DNA from 2 places in the Nonomuraea sp. NPDC049158 genome. Region 1 is predicted to be linked to the other one. Evidence: predicted binding sites of a transcription regulator. Region 1 holds the regulator's gene; the other holds the start of a gene.

The links. Region 1 encodes HrcA, which represses chaperone genes, less so after heat shock. Its sites were predicted from a motif close to TTGGCACTCTCNNNNNGAGAGTGCCAA; they were not measured.
Region 2: the regulator HrcA is predicted to act here: its motif matches at 1,824-1,850, upstream of AB0B61_RS40475 (DNA starvation/stationary phase protection protein).

What each region holds. Positions count from the first base shown of each region.
Region 1 is NZ_JBEZDM010000003.1:27,299-30,701, reverse strand. It holds gene AB0B61_RS07880 (ATP-binding protein) at 1-201, shown strand, start outside; gene dnaJ (molecular chaperone DnaJ) at 213-1,352, opposite strand; gene hrcA (heat-inducible transcriptional repressor HrcA) at 1,364-2,377, opposite strand; gene AB0B61_RS07865 (hypothetical protein) at 2,522-3,286, shown strand; gene AB0B61_RS07860 (DUF3097 domain-containing protein) at 3,304-3,403, shown strand, end outside.
Region 2 is NZ_JBEZDM010000027.1:1,991-5,393, forward strand. It holds gene AB0B61_RS40465 (helix-turn-helix domain-containing GNAT family N-acetyltransferase) at 1-80, shown strand, start outside; gene AB0B61_RS40470 (alkaline phosphatase PhoX) at 102-1,124, opposite strand; gene AB0B61_RS40475 (DNA starvation/stationary phase protection protein) at 1,285-1,752, opposite strand; gene AB0B61_RS40480 (MerR family transcriptional regulator) at 1,860-2,693, shown strand; gene AB0B61_RS40485 (VIT domain-containing protein) at 2,690-3,403, shown strand, end outside.

The DNA of each region.
Region 1 (3,403 bases):
GCCGCGGCGAACGCCCGGCTCCGTGGCGAACGGCGCTTCTTCGCCGCCCCCACCCGCTACCTCGGCCACTACGTGGTGGGCCGGCTGGCCGAGCGGCTCGGCGTGCGCGTGTGGCTGGACGAGTCGCCGCCACACGGCATCACGGCCCGGGTGGCCCTCCCGGGCGAACTCCTGGTGCCCTCACGGGTCAACGGCCGTTGACCGCCTCCCGCTCAGCGGCCGTTGAAGGCGTCCCGCAGCCGTGAGAAGAACCCCTGCTGCCCGGGGGCGAACTTCCCGGGCGGCCGCTCCTCACCACGCTGCTTGGCCAGCTCGCGCAGCAGGTCCTCCTGCGCCGGGTCGAGCCGCAGCGGGGTCTCCACGTTGACGTGGATGAGCAGGTCGCCGCGGCCCGTCTCGTTGAGCCGCTGCACGCCCCTGCCGTACATCGTGATGACCTGGCCCGACTGCGTGCCCGGCCGCACGTCGACCTCCTCGGAGCCGTCGAGCGTCTCCACGGCGAGGTTGGTGCCGAGCGCGGCGGCCGTCATCGGGATCTGGACCGTGCAGTGCAGGTCGTCGCCGCGCCGCTCGAAGATCTCGTGCGGGCGCTCGACGATCTCCAGGAACAGGTCTCCGGGCGGGCCGCCGCCGGGGCCGATCTCGCCCTCGCCGGCGAGCTGGATGTGCGTGCCGTCCTCGACGCCCGCGGGGATGCGGACCTTGATCGTACGGCGGGTGCGCACGCGGCCGTCACCCGAGCACTCCTGGCACGGGTGGCGGATGATCGTCCCGAAGCCGCCGCACTGGGGGCACGGCCTGGAGGTCATGACCTGACCCAGGAACGACCGGGTGACCTGGGAGATCTCGCCGCGCCCGTTGCACATGTCACAGGTGTCGGGGTGGGTGCCGGACGCGGCGCCCGCGCCCTGGCAGACCTCGCAGAGCACGGCCGTATCGACGACCAGCTCGCGGGTCGTGCCGAAAGCGGTCTCGCTCAGGTCGAGCTCGACGCGGATGGTCGCGTTGCGCCCTCTCCTGGCCCGCGAGCGGGGGCCGCGCGCGCCGCCGGCCGTACCGAAGAAGGCGTCCATGATGTCGCTGAACGGGAAGCCCGCGCCGAAGCCGGCCGCTCCCTGGCCCGCGCCCGCGCCGCCGAAGGGATCGCCGCCCAGGTCGTACATCTGACGCTTGTTGGCGTCGGACAGCACCTCGTAGGCCTGCGTGATCTCCTTGAACCGCTCCTGGGTCGCGGGGTCCGGATTGACGTCGGGATGGAGTTCGCGGGCAAGCCTGCGGTAGGCCTTCTTGATCTCTTCCTGACTGGCGTCACGGCGCACCCCGAGGGTGGCGTAGTAGTCGCTGTTTGCCACTTATCGACCTCTTATGATGCAGCCAGGATCTGGCTGACGTAGCGTGCCACCGCGCGCACGGCGCCCATCGTCACGGGATAGTCCATCCGCGTGGGGCCTAGCACGCCTAGCCGGGCCAGTTCGTTGTCGCCAGAACCGTACCCGGTTGCGACGATCGACGTGCCACGGAGGAACGGGTTCTCCGAGCCGATGCGCACGGTGAGCGTGGACGGGGTGTCTGTGGAAGTCTCGCCGAGCAGCCGCATGAGCACGACCTGCTCTTCCAGTGCTTCGAGCACGTCGCGCAGCCCGGTCGAGAAGTCGGCCCCGGCGAGGTTGGCCGCACCGGCGAACACGATCTTCTCATCGTGGCGCTCGACCAGCGTCTCGAGGAGCACCGACAGGATAGTGGCCACCACGGGACGGTCTTCGACGGGCAGCCGTTCCGGCAGGTCGGCGACCTGATCGGGGACATTGAGCAGGCCGCAGCCGTCGAGGGAGGCGTTGAGCACCGCGCGCAGGTGCGCGATGCGGGTGTCCTCCACCACTTCGGGCAGCTCGACCACCCGCTGTTCGACGCGGCCCGTGTTGGTGATCAGCACGAGCATCACCCGCCGGTCATGCAGCGGCACGAGCTCGACGTGCCTGACCGTCGAGCGGGTCAGCGTCGGGTATTGCACGACCGCGACCTGACGGGTGAGCTGCGCGAGCAGCCGCACCGTACGGGTGACCACGTCGTCGAGGTCGACCGCGCCGGCGAGGAACGTCTCGATCGCCCGCCGCTCCGCCCCGGAGAGCGGCTTGACCTGCGAGAGCCGATCGACGAACAGGCGATAGCCCTTGTCCGTCGGCACACGGCCCGCGCTGGTGTGCGGCTGGGTGATGTAGCCCTCCTCCTCCAGAGCGGCCATGTCGTTCCTGACCGTCGCCGGGGAGACCTTCAGGTTGTGGCGTTCGGCGAGCGCCCTGGAGCCCACCGGCTCGTTGGTGGACACGTAGTCTTCGACAATGGCGCGGAGCACCGCCAGCTTCCTATCGTCGAGCACGCGCTCACCTCCTACCTCTGCCTTTCAGGAAACGACAGGTCTAGCACTCTGTGTTCCCGAGTGCCAAGTGTACGGCTCCCGCCCACAAGGTGCGATAACACCGGAGCTAGCGAGTGGCTGCCCATTGGGCGCACACTGGCCGATATGACCGATGACTCCCAGCCCCCCTCCTACGGTCCACCGCCGGGACAGGGTCCGTACCAGGGGCAACCTCCCCAGTTCGGCCCGCCGCCGCCCCAATATGGTCCGCCGCAATACGGCCAGCAGTACCCCCAGCCCGGCCCCTACGGGCAGCAGCAGCCGTACCAGCCCGGACCTTACGGCACGCCGCAGCGGTTCGGCCCTCAGGTTGACCCGAAGTTGATCAGACCGCGATTGCGGTGGATCGCGGTCGCCTGGGGGCTGGCCCTGCTCGCCGGCCTGGTCGGGGTGGGAGTGTTCGTGAGCGGCATCCTGAACACGGTGGGCGCGGTGGCCCCGTCCAAGACGTTCACGGCGGGCCAGAGCGTCACCGTGCCGCTGGACCCGGCGGACAAGCCGGTGGTGTACCTCGCCAGCGAGAGCCAGGTCCACTACATGTGCCGGATCGACGGCGGTCCCGGTCAGGCCAAGCTGGCCAAGACGTCCGGCACCGAGCGGGTCACCGTCAACGGCACGCAGTGGCAGCTCATCCTCGTGGTCAACGCGCCGGCCAAGGGCGACTACCAGTTCACCTGCACGACCCAGGAGCCGACGAGCGTGCGCTTCGGCGTCGGCCGCGACTTCGCCTCCGCTGCGGGAGGCCTGGTGGGCGGCGTGGCGGCGCTGCTGGTGATCCCCGGTCTGGGCGTGCTGGCCGCCGTCATCGTGACCATCATGGTGGTGACCCGGCGCAGCTCTCATCGCAAGCGCCTTGCGGCGGGCGGGTGATTTGCTACGGTCCCCGTGTGTACGAGGGTGATGTTCTAGCGGGGAATTGGCGGCGGCCGGGCAAGGGCAAGATCCCACAGGTGCCCGCCGAACTCGATCTGGTCGTGGAGGACGCCG
Region 2 (3,403 bases), on a different contig from region 1:
GGTTCGCGCTGGAGTCGGAGCACAAGGAGACGGAGAACGGGATCGAGGTCACCGAGCAGGAGTGGAGCCGCGACCTCTGAGCCACCGGCCGAGGAGGGCCCTCAGGCGCGGAAGGGCCCGGCCACCTCGAAAGTGCGGCCGTCGTCGCGGCCCCGTCTGGCCGAGAAGTAGAGCCGGCCGCCGTCGGGCGCGAACGCCAGCCCCGTGAGCTCGGCCCCGTCGAGGCCACCGAGCTTGAGGAACGGCGTGACCGCCCGATCGGGGGTGATGACGTCGATCTCCGTCGACCGCCTGGCGACGTAGAGGTCGCCGGAGGGGGCGGCGGTGATGGCGCGTACGTCGTCGCAGATCCGGTCGAGCGTGGAGGTCTCGGCGTCGTACGCCCACAGGCCGCTGTCGCCCTCGGTGGTGAAGTAGCAGACGCCGCCCGCGTAGTGGCAGCCCTCCCCGCCGTCGAAGTGGCGGGCGTCGTCTATCTGGTGGCGCGTGGCCTTGAGCAGGGCGGCGGGCGACGGCACCGGCTTCCAGTCACCGGCGACGCAGAGCACCTCCAGGGTGCCCTCGGTGAGATCGCCCCAGTCGCCGGGCCTGAACCGGTAGAAGCACCCGTCGGGCTCCCCCTCCGTCAGGTAGACGACCTCACGGTCGGGGTCGCAGGCGGCGGCCTCGTGCTTGAACCGGCCCATGGCCAGGCGGGGGCGCCCGGCTCGCATGCCGTACGGATCGCACTCGAACACCCGGCCGCGATGACCGAACTCGCAGGAGAGCCAGCTGTGCCACGGTGTCGCGCCGCCCGCGCGGTTGAGGTCGGTGCCGGACAGGATGCGGTAGGCGTCGGCGATCGAGGCGTCGGCGCGGAACCGGAGCGCGGACGCGCCGCCGAGCAGCGGCAGCTCGGAGTTGGACACGTAGATCCAGCCGGTGCCGTCAGGGAAGCAGGCCCCGCCGTCGGGCGCCGCGTGCCACGTCAGCCCGGCCACCTTCTGGCCCGAGCGGGCCACGATCCGGCCGCTGAACCCTCCGGGCAGAGCCAGATCGTCGCCGCCTGGCGGCTCCAGCGGGCCGTAGGGGCTCATCCCGCCCTGCCAGAGCGGGCCCGTGCGGAGGAGAGTCTTGCTGGACATCGTGCGGCCTCCCTCTAGGTGCCACGCCAGTCGACCCCGCCGACATGAATGACAGGGAGGCGCGAGATCAAACTCTGCGCGAAATCTCTGGCCGTCGGGTGGATCGCGACGGCGGACCGGCCGCCCGGGACCGCGAGCGCCGGCCCCGGGCGGTGCGGTGTCAGCGCTGGGCCTGGAACATCCAGTGCTGCTTGTCGATGTCCTGAGCCACCGCGATGAGCAGGTCCTGGCTGACCGGGTCGGGCTCGTCGGTGGCGGTGACGCGCTCGCGCATCCGCTTGCCGACGGCCTCCAGGATGTCGGTCATCGTCGCCACGACCTTGCCGTCCTCGATCCAGCCGTTCTCCGGCTGGGAGAGCTTGGTGGACTTGGCGATGGTGGCCGCCCGGCCGTCCGGGTTGATGCTCAGGGCGACGGCGCGTTCGGCGATGGTGTCCGCGTGCTCACGGGCCAGGGCGGTGACCTCGTCGAGCTGGAGATGGATCTGCCGGAAGTGCGGGCCGGTCAGGTTCCAGTGCATCTGCTTGGCGAGCAGCGAGAGATCGAGGAGATCGACCAGGGCTCCCTGAAGGGCCGTCGCGACCGTCTTCTTCGCGTCGCCCGAGAGCGGACCGGTGATCGTAGCCATGATGTGTTCCTCCCCGTGGTTCGACATCAGGGTCTCTATGCGACGCACCCTCCTTGCCCGCTTTCTCTTGGTTGACACTGCAATAGTGACAGTGTAATTGTGAAGGTATGAGCGAGACCTGGACCATCCGTGAGCTGGCGGAGCGCGCCGCCGACGCGTTGCGCGCGCACGCCCGGCCAGACGCCCAGCCGCTCAACGGCCGGGTCCGCGACGTGCCCGGCGAGCGGCTGATCAGGTGGTACACCACGATCGGCCTCGTCGACCCGCCACTGACCAGGCGCGGCCGGATCGCCCAGTACGGCAGGCGGCATCTGCTGCAGCTCGTGGCCATCAAGCGGCTGCAGGCGGCCGGGCGGTCGATCGCGGAGATCCAGACCGCCCTGACCGGCGCCACGGACACGACCTTGGAGCGGACCGCCCACCCCGACTGGTCGCCCCTGGACGAGGACGTCGCGGCGACGGCGGCCGTTCTGGACACTACGACGGCACCCCAGGGCGAGGTGGCTCGCGATGCGGCGGACCTTCCGGAGGGCGAGACGCCTGAGGCGGCGGACCTTCCGGAGGGCGAGACGCCTGAGGCGGCGGCCCTCCCCGACGGCTCGGCGGCTCGGTCCGGGAACCCGCGCGGACGGTTCTGGGCCGCGCACCCCGCCGACGCGACCGGCCCCGCCCTTCCGTATCCCCCGCCCACCGACGCTCCCCTGCCCGCCGGCGTTCTCCGACCGGCCGGCACTCCTCCGCCAGAGGGTGCGGGCCGCCGCTCCGCACCCCTCCCCCGGCCCACGGGGCACGGGGCGCTGGTGCGCGGAGTCAGGCTGGCCGACGGAGTGACGCTCGTGCTCGACGGCGCCGGCCGTACCCCGGCTGAAGACGACATCCAGGCGGTACTCACCGCGGCGGCACCGCTGCTGGCGCTGCTCGACGAGAGGAAGCTAGCATGAAGATCACTTCGCTCGAGCCCACCCGGTGCCTGCCGGTGCCGGACTCCGGGTTCGGCGCGCTGCGGACCGCGCGCGGGAACCTGCCCCTGCAGAGCGTCGACGTGTCCGCCGACATCTCCGGCCTCATGGCCGAGGTCGAGGTGACGCAGGGCTTCCGCAACCCGTACGACGTCACGCTGGAGGCCACCTACGTTTTCCCGCTGCCCGACAGGGCGGCGGTGACGGGGTTCAGGATGGAGGCCGACGACCGGGTGATCGACGGCGTGCTCAAGGAGCGCGGCCAGGCCAGGGCCGACTACGACCGGGCGCTGCGCGAGGGGAAGCGGGCCGCGATCGCCGAGGAGGACCGGCCCGACGTGTTCACGATCACGGTGGGCAACCTGCTGCCGGGCGAGCGGGTGACGGTCCGGCTCACGCTGAGCCAGCCGCTGCCGTACGAGGACGGCGCGGCCACGTTCCGCTTCCCGCTGGTCGTCGCCCCCCGCTACATTCCGGGCACGCCGCTCGACGGCCCCGGCGCCGGCGACGGCACCGCACCCGACACCGACGCCGTGCCCGACGCCTCGCGCATCACGCCGCCGGTGCTCCTGCCCGGCTTCCCCGACCCGGTACGCCTGTCGCTGACGGCGACGATCGACCCCGCCGGGCTGGACCTGCGGGAGCTGGCCTCCAGCCTGCACGTGGTCGAGGAGGAGGGTCATACGGTACGG